Regions from separate parts of the Shewanella mangrovisoli genome, predicted to be linked through region 4. Evidence: predicted binding sites of a transcription regulator. Region 4 holds the regulator's gene; each other region holds the start of a gene.
What was found. The regulator sigma-54, encoded in region 4, starts transcription at its own class of promoters, with help from an activator protein. The targets are predictions, from matches to a motif close to GTTGGCACGNNNNTNGNNT.

Region 1 (2,205 bases), 700 kb from region 4:
GGATCGTCGCGGATCTCTGCCGTTAAGGTATAACCATCCATTTCTGGCATTTCAATATCCGAGATAATCAGCGGGATTTCCTCGGCAACATTATTCATTTCACCCGCAATAGCTTTTAACTTATCGAGCGCTTCACGGCCATCTTTTGCCGTATCAATCTGTAAGTTTAACGACTCGAGCGCGCGAATAATTTGTTTACGAGCCACCGCCGAATCATCAATCACCATAATATGGTAATGCTGACTTCTATCGATTGTCAGTTGCTCATTCACTTCTTCACTGATTGCAGTTTTAACTGGTGAAATTTCATCTAGGATTTTTTCAACATCAAGAATTTCAACCAGTTCACCTTCGATTTCAGTGACTGCAGTTAAGTAGGAATAGCGACCAGCCCCTTGTGGTGGCGGCATAATGGCTTCCCAATTCATGTTGATGATACGTTCAACTGAACTGACTAAGAAACCTTGTACGCTGCGGTTATATTCTGAAATGATGATAAAGCAATTTTCAGTGCTGGCTAACGGACGCCCGCCGGTTGCAGCACTCAGATCGATTACCGAAATAGTCGTGCCGCGAATATGGGCGACACCTTTGACGTAAGGATTAAGTTTAGGCAAAGTCGTTAACGGTGGACATTGCAAAACTTCTTTTACTTTGAATACGTTAATCCCAAAACGTTGACGACCATTCAACTTAAATAGCAATAGTTCTAGTCGGTTTTGACCTACGAGTTGGGTTCGTTTGTTGACTGAATCAAGAATACTCGACATAACTCTGCCTTGTTGTTCTGTTTATGTACGGCCCTAAACTCGTTTGAGTATAGGCATATTAATTGCTTACGTCTTGTTATCGATAACCATAGTTGAAACTGAGTCAAACTTCTGACACGAAATCTTGGCCGTTATGGCATGGAACAGTTTCAAACTTGATAAAAGTATAGGTGCATTCTGGCGTTACAAGCTAGTCTCTTCATTATGAAAGTAAATTTAGTCTATTTTTTGAGTATCATCGCCCTTTCCTTCGCCACTAAGGCCAATGCCGAGCCCGTGGTACCTAGCATATCGGCGATATCCGAATTAGCTAAAGCTCTTATTAATGAAAAGATTTCAGAGCCATCTAACGCTAAAGTTGAAATCCTTCCGCAAACGATAGACAGTCGTTTGCTCCCTTCTCAATGTGCCTCCCCCATTCGAGTCGAGCTCGCCTCCGACCGAGAGATCAGCCGCAATAACACGGTAAAAGTCAGCTGTGATACACCCGATTTAGCCTACCCTTGGCAGATTTTTATGTCGGTGCGGGTCGATATTCTTTTCCCGGTTGTGGTCGCCAGCGAAACACTGGCACCTGGCGAACTGATCAGCCCAACACAGGTTGAAATCCGTTACGTCGACCAAAATAGTTTACGCGGTATGCAATTTAGCGATACCAGCCAACTTTCAGGAGTACGGGTAAAACGGCGTGTCGCCAAAAACTTCCCTATTTTTGCCAATAACCTTTGTTTTGTTTGTAAGAATGATTCAGTATCAATTTATGTGCGTTCCAGCAATTTTGTGCTAAAAACCGTAGGCGAAGCGCTACAGGATGGTAATATTGGTGACCAAATTAGGGTCAAAAATAGCAGTTCAAACAAAGTACTAGATGCCATAGTCACGGCCATTGGCGAAGTCGAAGTTAGAATGTAAAATAAACTAAAGCTTTTCGATGAGCTGCCGATACCCCAGTTAAGAAATCCCCGTATACACGACGCTGGAGCCTAAAATGGCAATTGATATTAGCAAATTTAACGCCGGAGCGGCCGCGCAAGTCCGTTCAAACACAACAAAGAAAAGCAACGAAAGTGAGCAATCGACTCAGGTTGCAGCTAAATCGACTCAACAGAAAGGTGACTCAGTTGTCATTACGGCTCAAGCTCAACAGCTACAAGGAGCTCAAACCAAAATGGCCAGCCTACCTGAAGTAGACCAAAAGAAAGTCGCTGAGATTAAACAAGCGATTGCCGAAGGTCGCTATAAAATTGACCCCGAAAAGTTGGCGGCCAACATTGCCAGCTTCGAAGCTGAATTGAATGACCTCAATAAAGAGTAACTATGACAGAAATAGCTAAACTGGTAGATCAACAACACGCCCATTTGGCTGTTCTTAAACAGATTATTCTTAAGGAAAAAGGCGCTTTGGTTGACCAAAACGCCGATTTGCTTTTATCGC
Region 2 (2,205 bases), 700 kb from region 4:
GATCGTTGTCGACGGGCTTAAATGGATCCTGCATCGACAACTGCTGACTGAGTAACGAGAAAAAATCTTCCTGTGTCAGCTGCTGACTTTTAGCTTCAGGGACAATGGATTCGCTAGGCAAACGGATGCCATCTAAAAAAGGATTACCCGTTGATGTACTCGTTGTGCTCGTAGTATTAGTCGCCACCGTATTCGATTGACTCTTAGTTTGAGTCGTCTGAGCCGAGGTCTGGCTAAGTTGGTTAATGAGGCTCACAGCTTACCTCCTAAATAGCGCATATTATTTACCCATCCCAAGTGTTTGTTGCAGCATAGATTTTGCGGCTTCAGCGACTTGAACATTCATCTGATATGAGCGAGAGGCAGAAATCATATCCGCCATTTCTTCCATGACATTCACATTCGGCTTGTAGATAAAGCCATCCGCATCCGCCATTGGGTGATCCGGCGAATACTCTTTTAATAGGGGTTTATCACTCTCAACTATGCCTTTTACCGCCACACCTTGAGAGGCTTGTTGCTGACTTTGCGCTTTGGCCATTTCAGCTTCAAAAATCGGATGACGAGAGCGGTAAGTTTTATCTATGCTGCTAGAAACGGAGTCGGCGTTGGCAATGTTACTCGCGGTGGTGTTGAGGCGGACAGACTGAGCTGACATGCCAGAACCCGCCACATCAAAAATACTAAATAAACTCATGATCAATCCCCTCTCAACGCTTTCTTCATGCCACTAAACTTACTGTCCAAAAATCCTAGAGACATTTGATATTCAAGCGCATTTTGCATAAATGCCGACTGTTCCTGTTGAATATCAACAGTATTGCCATCTCCAGTATCTGGCTGATTTGGCACACGGAACTTCACGTATTGTCCCGTTAATTGTGCAAGGCCAAAATGCTGCTCATCGCCAGTCATCTCAAGGCTATTGCGCTGCTGTTGCTGGGTTTTAGCAACATTTAAGGCCGCAGAAAAATCGACGTCACGGGCTTTATAATGTGGCGTATCAGCGTTTGCGATATTGCTAGAAATCACTTCGGCACGCTCGGCACGGATCCCCAACGTAAATTGGTGTACCCCTAATGCCTTATCAAAACTAATCGCCATAAAATTGCCTCCATCGTGACTCTCACGGGAACAAAGCAATTCATGTGCCAAAAAGTAGTAATTAATCGAAATGTGTAGATATGAGGTTTTGCGAGGTAAAAAATTACCGACTAATGTCGGTAATTTTTATTTAATATCATTTAATTAGGTTTTCTTCTGGTAATAAATACCAGGGTTGCAACGCACCATGTCAAACTCATCGGTCAGGCCTGCAATGGATTCTGACGCGCCGAGAAAAAGTATGCCCTTCGGATTTAATGCGGCAGCAAATTGCCGCAAAATTTTTGCTTTTGCCTCAGGGGCAAAATAGATCAGCACATTTCGACAGAAAATAATGTCGAACTTGCCCAGCAAAGTGTAACTCTCAAGCAGGTTATGGGCGCGGAAATTGACTAAACGCTTAACGTTGTCTTTTACCCGCATGTTGCCAGAGGGCAAAGCATCAAAAAACTGGCGCTTACGTTCCTCCGATAGGCCACGCGCTAGCGCCAAGCTATCGTATTCAGCATTCTTACAGCGTTCCAACATAGAAGGCGAAAGATCGGTCGCTTGAATTGAAGCGCCTCCCGGCAAAGCTCCCGGCTTCTTCTGTTGATATTCTAAAATCGTCATTGCCAACGAGTAAGGCTCTTGACCAGACGAACAGGCAGCCGACCATATCTTTAATGGACGGCCCAACTTACTGTATTCAGGTAGCAATACATTGCCTAGTAACTCAAACGGATAGCGGTCACGGAACCAAAGCGTTTCATTGGTCGTCATAGCATCAATGACTTCCGCCCGCAACGCGCGCTCCGTTGGCTTCATCGAATGTTTCACCACATCGGATAACGAAGGCAGATTATATTTGCCCATCAAAGGCGCGAGACGGCTACGCACTAGGTACTGTTTATTTTCCCCCAGTACGATGCCGCTGTGTTGTTCTAAGAACAACCTAAATTGATTATATTCGGCTTCAGCGAGTGATTTGTCAGGCACATTCACGTCCTAGATCCTATAGCAAGCACCCAAATAAGTGCCAACAATCATGTAATAAGGGCTAGATTATAGCGTAAAGCACCACTAGGCACTAACCCACACTTTCACTACAAACTTAAATGC
Region 3 (2,205 bases), 730 kb from region 4:
CTAAGGTATTAAGATCGTTAGTATTAGCGGCAGTGGCCGCATTCGTCGTTAATACATCACTCGCAGAGGCATTGGCCGCTTTAATTGATATTTGATTATCAACGGCTTGAGATACCATGCTTTGAGGTGCAAGAGCTTTATCTGCTGGCTGCGTCGACACATTTATCGCCTTAGCGCCAATGTCTGTTGCACCAAGCTCTGTTGTTCCAGGCTCTTTTGCCCCTAACAAAGGCTCACCCTCAATGGGTAAAATATGATTTTCGGGCGGTTTAACGAACTTTTCGCTCCGCAGACCTGTAAGTAGCGCTGCATCATCAATCAAAAGCGAATCATCAACTAAAACACCTTGAGTATCCGTTTCCGCCACTGTCACGGCCGCAACCAAAGCATCGACATCAACAGCTGGGATCTGTGGTTCTACATTCTCAGTATCAGCAACATCAGCCGCGTTCTGTTGTGAGGCTTGCTGCTGTAATAACTGAGCGGTGACTTGCGCAGTATTTTGTCCGGCTGATTTTGAGGCAACTGACTCAGAGCCTGGTGTTTCAGAACTCACATCCACTTTTGTATTGCCAATGCTTGTGTTGGAGGCCTCGACAAACTTAGCCATTTCATCGGAAAAAGTGCCGTCAACAATAGAGCTGTCGATCTGAGATTGATCATCGACCAATAACGAGGTTGAGTCGGCATCTTCCGTTGCCGTGATATCGGCCTCAAGCGGCAAAGACTCGCCCGGATCTGCCGCTTTCTTCATCTCATTTGCCATACCAATCTGGGCGAAAATCAAGCTGATATCGGCTTCATCATCGGTATTGGTATCGTCAGTGCTGGCTTCCGCTTTAGCAGATTTGACGGCCACATCCTGAGATACAGGGGTTTTAGTCGAGGGGGATGATACGGATGTAACTGAAGCCAATGCTGCAGAAAAGTCTTCACTATTAGTATCTTGAGTCAATGCTTTACTCGAGCTAGCGCTGTTTTTCGCGCTTGGCGCTAATAGGATATTGTTCATTTGTTGCATATCAGCTCCTAAACATTCACCCCAAGACATAAAAACATGCGGGCAAACGTCAATTTATGCGGCTTTGGCCATATCTGGCATAAAGCAAGCAAATAAAATGCCAACAAATGGAGATTACCGATTGAAGAAACAACTTAAACAAGCAATCGCGAGCTTTGATTAGGGTTTATTGCGGCGAAAAAACTGCTGAGAAGCAAACTCATCGGTCATCTTTTGCTCTTTCTTCAACTCAAGAGCTTGGCGTTTTTTCTCTTTATTATCTAAGAGTAGTTCTACCGCCTTGCGTTTCTTTTGCTTCTCGAGCCAATGCTGTTGACGATAGTTTTTTTGCTTCTCCCCATCGGCGACCACACGATTTTGCTGCGCAATGGCCTCATCGATTTGGCGGATAAAACGGTGGAATTGGTGATAATGGCTGGCGCTGATGGCTTGTCCCTGCTGAGACTGCATCTGCTTCATGTAGTCCAAGCGATAATTGTTGAGTGCATCCAACTGATTTTGACGCTTCTGACACTCTAATTGCGCCGACTTTAGCAACAACGCAGCCTGTTCCTCTGCATCGAGGGCTAATTTTAACACCAGCAATAAAGGATCGGCATTCGCCATAACAGTCTCGATTATTTACATTGCGCCGCGAGTTGCCCAAGCATGACTTGGCTATCGGCAAAACTAAAGGCATCACGCATGGTTTGGCGTAAGAAGGCATTCATCGCAGGTTGCAGGCGTATGGCGTTATCGATTCGCGGATCGCTGCCTTGGGCATAAGCCCCGATCGAAATCAGATCCTTATTCTGCTGATAAAGGGAATAAGTCTGTTTGACGCGGCGCATGGCTTCTAAGTGCTCGTTTGAAATCACCATTGGAGCCACACGGCTAATGGAAGCCTCAATATCGATTGCGGGATAGTGCCCTGAATCAGCCAGCGCACGGGAGAGCACAATATGGCCGTCGAGGATAGCCCGGGAAGCATCGGCAATCGGATCCTGTTGGTCATCGCCCTCGGTCAGTACAGTATAAAATGCGGTGATAGAACCTTGCCCAGGACCACCATTGCCTGCCCGCTCAACCAGACGTGGCAATTTCGCAAATACCGAAGGTGGATAACCTTTCGTCGCCGGCGGCTCACCTACGGCTAGAGCTATCTCCCGCTGCGCCTGGGCGTAACGAGTCAAGCTGTCCATTAA
Region 4 (2,205 bases):
GAAAATCATCGAACAACTCAAGAGCCGAGGCCTTGGGGTACTGATCACAGACCACAATGTGCGCGAGACTTTAGACGTCTGTGAACATGCCTACATTGTCAGTCACGGAAACCTGATTGCCGAAGGAACTCCCGCAGAGATCTTAGACAATCAGCAAGTTAGGGCTGTGTACTTAGGTGAACAATTCAGGCTATAGTTACTTAAACAGAGCCAATTAGCCTTGAATTTTGGCTTAGTAAGCGCCATCAATATGATAACAAGCGGCCTAAATTCAAAATAATAACGTAGGGATCAGCGGTAACATGAAAGCGTCACTCCAGCTCAAACTGGGTCAACAGTTAACCATGACGCCACAACTTCAACAGGCCATTCGTCTGTTGCAATTGTCGTCATTGGAACTGCAGCAAGAGATCCAGCAAGCCTTAGACTCTAATCCTCTTCTCGAGCTGGAAGAGGAGCAATTCGACGCGCCTACCGAACGTAAGCAAGATATCGCCGATACCGACTTTAGCGAAACGACAGCTCAGCCACAGGAACAAGATAATTCCACCGTAGACATTGCCGAGTCGCTGACCAAAGAATCCCTGCCCGAAGAACTCCCCATGGACACCACTTGGGATGAAGTCTTTACCGCATCGCCAAACTCAGGTTCTGGCGCTAGCCGTGAAGATGACATGCCCTTCCAAGGGGAAACCAGTGAAGGCCTGTACGAACATTTAGAATGGCAAAAAAACCTCACGCCCTTCTCTGAAACCGATTTAGCCATCGCCACCGCGATTATTGATGCCATTGACGATCAAGGTTATCTCACTCAAAGTACTGAAGATATCCTCGAGGCCATGGGCAATCCCGAGATAGAACTGGATGAAGTCGAAGCCGTACTCAAGCGCATTCAACACTTCGATCCCGTCGGTGTCGCCGCAAGGGATTTAAGCGAATGTCTGCTTATCCAACTCTCCCATTTTTCGCCAGATACCCCACACCTCGAAAACGCCCGTATGTTGATCAAAGATCATTTAGATCTGATCGCTGCCCGCGACTTTAGGTTGTTGATGCGTAAAACCAAGCTTAAGGAAGATGATCTGCGCGAGAGCATTGCCCTCATCCAAACCTTAAACCCTCGCCCCGGTTTGCTCATCACCCCTGTCGATGAAGAATATGTCATCCCCGATGTGTCGGTGTCGAAGAAAAATGGTCGCTGGGTGGTCGAGTTAAACCCGGACTGCATGCCAAAAATCAATGTAAATCAGCAATATGCAGCCATGGCGCGCAGCACCAAAAGCCAAGCCGATAGCCAATTTATCCGCGGGCATCTGCAAGAAGCCAAGTGGTTTATTAAAAGCCTTGAAAGCCGTAACGAAACACTGCTCAAGGTGGCAAACTGCATAGTGCAATACCAACAGGGTTTCTTCGAATACGGTGAAGAAGCCATGAAACCTATGGTCCTAAACGATATCGCCGAGGCGGTAGAGATGCATGAGTCCACCATTTCACGGGTGACCACACAAAAATACATGCATACCCCAAAGGGACTTTTTGAACTAAAATATTTCTTCTCAAGCCACGTCGGGACTGATGATGGCGGTGAGTGCTCATCCACGGCAATCAGAGCCTTCATTAAGAAACTGGTTGCAGCGGAAAACCAGAAAAAACCATTAAGCGACAGCAAGATGGCGCAGCTTCTGGCAGAACAGGGAATTAACGTTGCGCGCAGAACCATTGCGAAGTACCGAGAGGCGATGCTTATTCCCCCTTCCAATCAGCGTAAAAGTTTATAGCCTAAAGTGGAAATCGGAGGACGTTTATATGCAAATAAACCTGAGTGGACACCATATCGAGATTACTGAATCGTTACGGGCTTATGTTGAGGAAAAGTTTTCAAAACTTGAACGTCATTTCGAACAGATCAATAATGTGCACGTTGTGCTCAATGTTGAGAAAATGCAACAAATTGCCGAAGCGAGAATCAACCTCACCGGTGGTGAAGTCTTCGCGACTTCAGAGCATGCAGATATGTATGCTGCCATAGACGTCCTGATCGACAAGCTTGATCGTCAGGTTATTAAACACAAAGAGAAGTTAACAAAACACTAGCAATGGAACTTCGTACCATACTGCGGCCGGAATGCACGACCTGCGCCACTCCGGGCAGTAAGAAAAAGGTACTGGAACTTATCAGCGACTTAGCCGCTGCCCAGTACCCCA

Region 1: the regulator sigma-54 is predicted to act here: its motif matches at 820-838, upstream of flgA (flagellar basal body P-ring formation chaperone FlgA).
Region 2: the regulator sigma-54 is predicted to act here: its motif matches at 1,138-1,156, upstream of flgB (flagellar basal body rod protein FlgB).
Region 3: the regulator sigma-54 is predicted to act here: its motif matches at 1,108-1,126, upstream of K0H60_RS06965 (flagellar hook-length control protein FliK).

The regions. Positions count from the first base shown of each region.
Region 1 is NZ_CP080412.1:1,527,872-1,530,076, reverse strand. It holds gene K0H60_RS06815 (chemotaxis protein CheV) at 1-770, opposite strand, end outside; gene flgA (flagellar basal body P-ring formation chaperone FlgA) at 975-1,682, shown strand; gene flgM (flagellar biosynthesis anti-sigma factor FlgM) at 1,759-2,085, shown strand; gene K0H60_RS06800 (flagella synthesis protein FlgN) at 2,088-2,205, shown strand, end outside.
Region 2 is NZ_CP080412.1:1,530,212-1,532,416, reverse strand. It holds gene flgD (flagellar hook assembly protein FlgD) at 1-256, opposite strand, end outside; gene flgC (flagellar basal body rod protein FlgC) at 281-697, opposite strand; gene flgB (flagellar basal body rod protein FlgB) at 700-1,104, opposite strand; gene K0H60_RS06820 (CheR family methyltransferase) at 1,249-2,088, opposite strand; gene K0H60_RS06815 (chemotaxis protein CheV) at 2,190-2,205, opposite strand, start outside.
Region 3 is NZ_CP080412.1:1,558,329-1,560,533, reverse strand. It holds gene K0H60_RS06965 (flagellar hook-length control protein FliK) at 1-1,021, opposite strand, end outside; gene fliJ (flagellar export protein FliJ) at 1,181-1,627, opposite strand; gene fliI (flagellar protein export ATPase FliI) at 1,639-2,205, opposite strand, start outside.
Region 4 is NZ_CP080412.1:831,472-833,676, reverse strand. It holds gene lptB (LPS export ABC transporter ATP-binding protein) at 1-196, shown strand, start outside; gene K0H60_RS03680 (RNA polymerase factor sigma-54) at 303-1,778, shown strand; gene hpf (ribosome hibernation promoting factor) at 1,807-2,094, shown strand; gene ptsN (PTS IIA-like nitrogen regulatory protein PtsN) at 2,097-2,205, shown strand, end outside.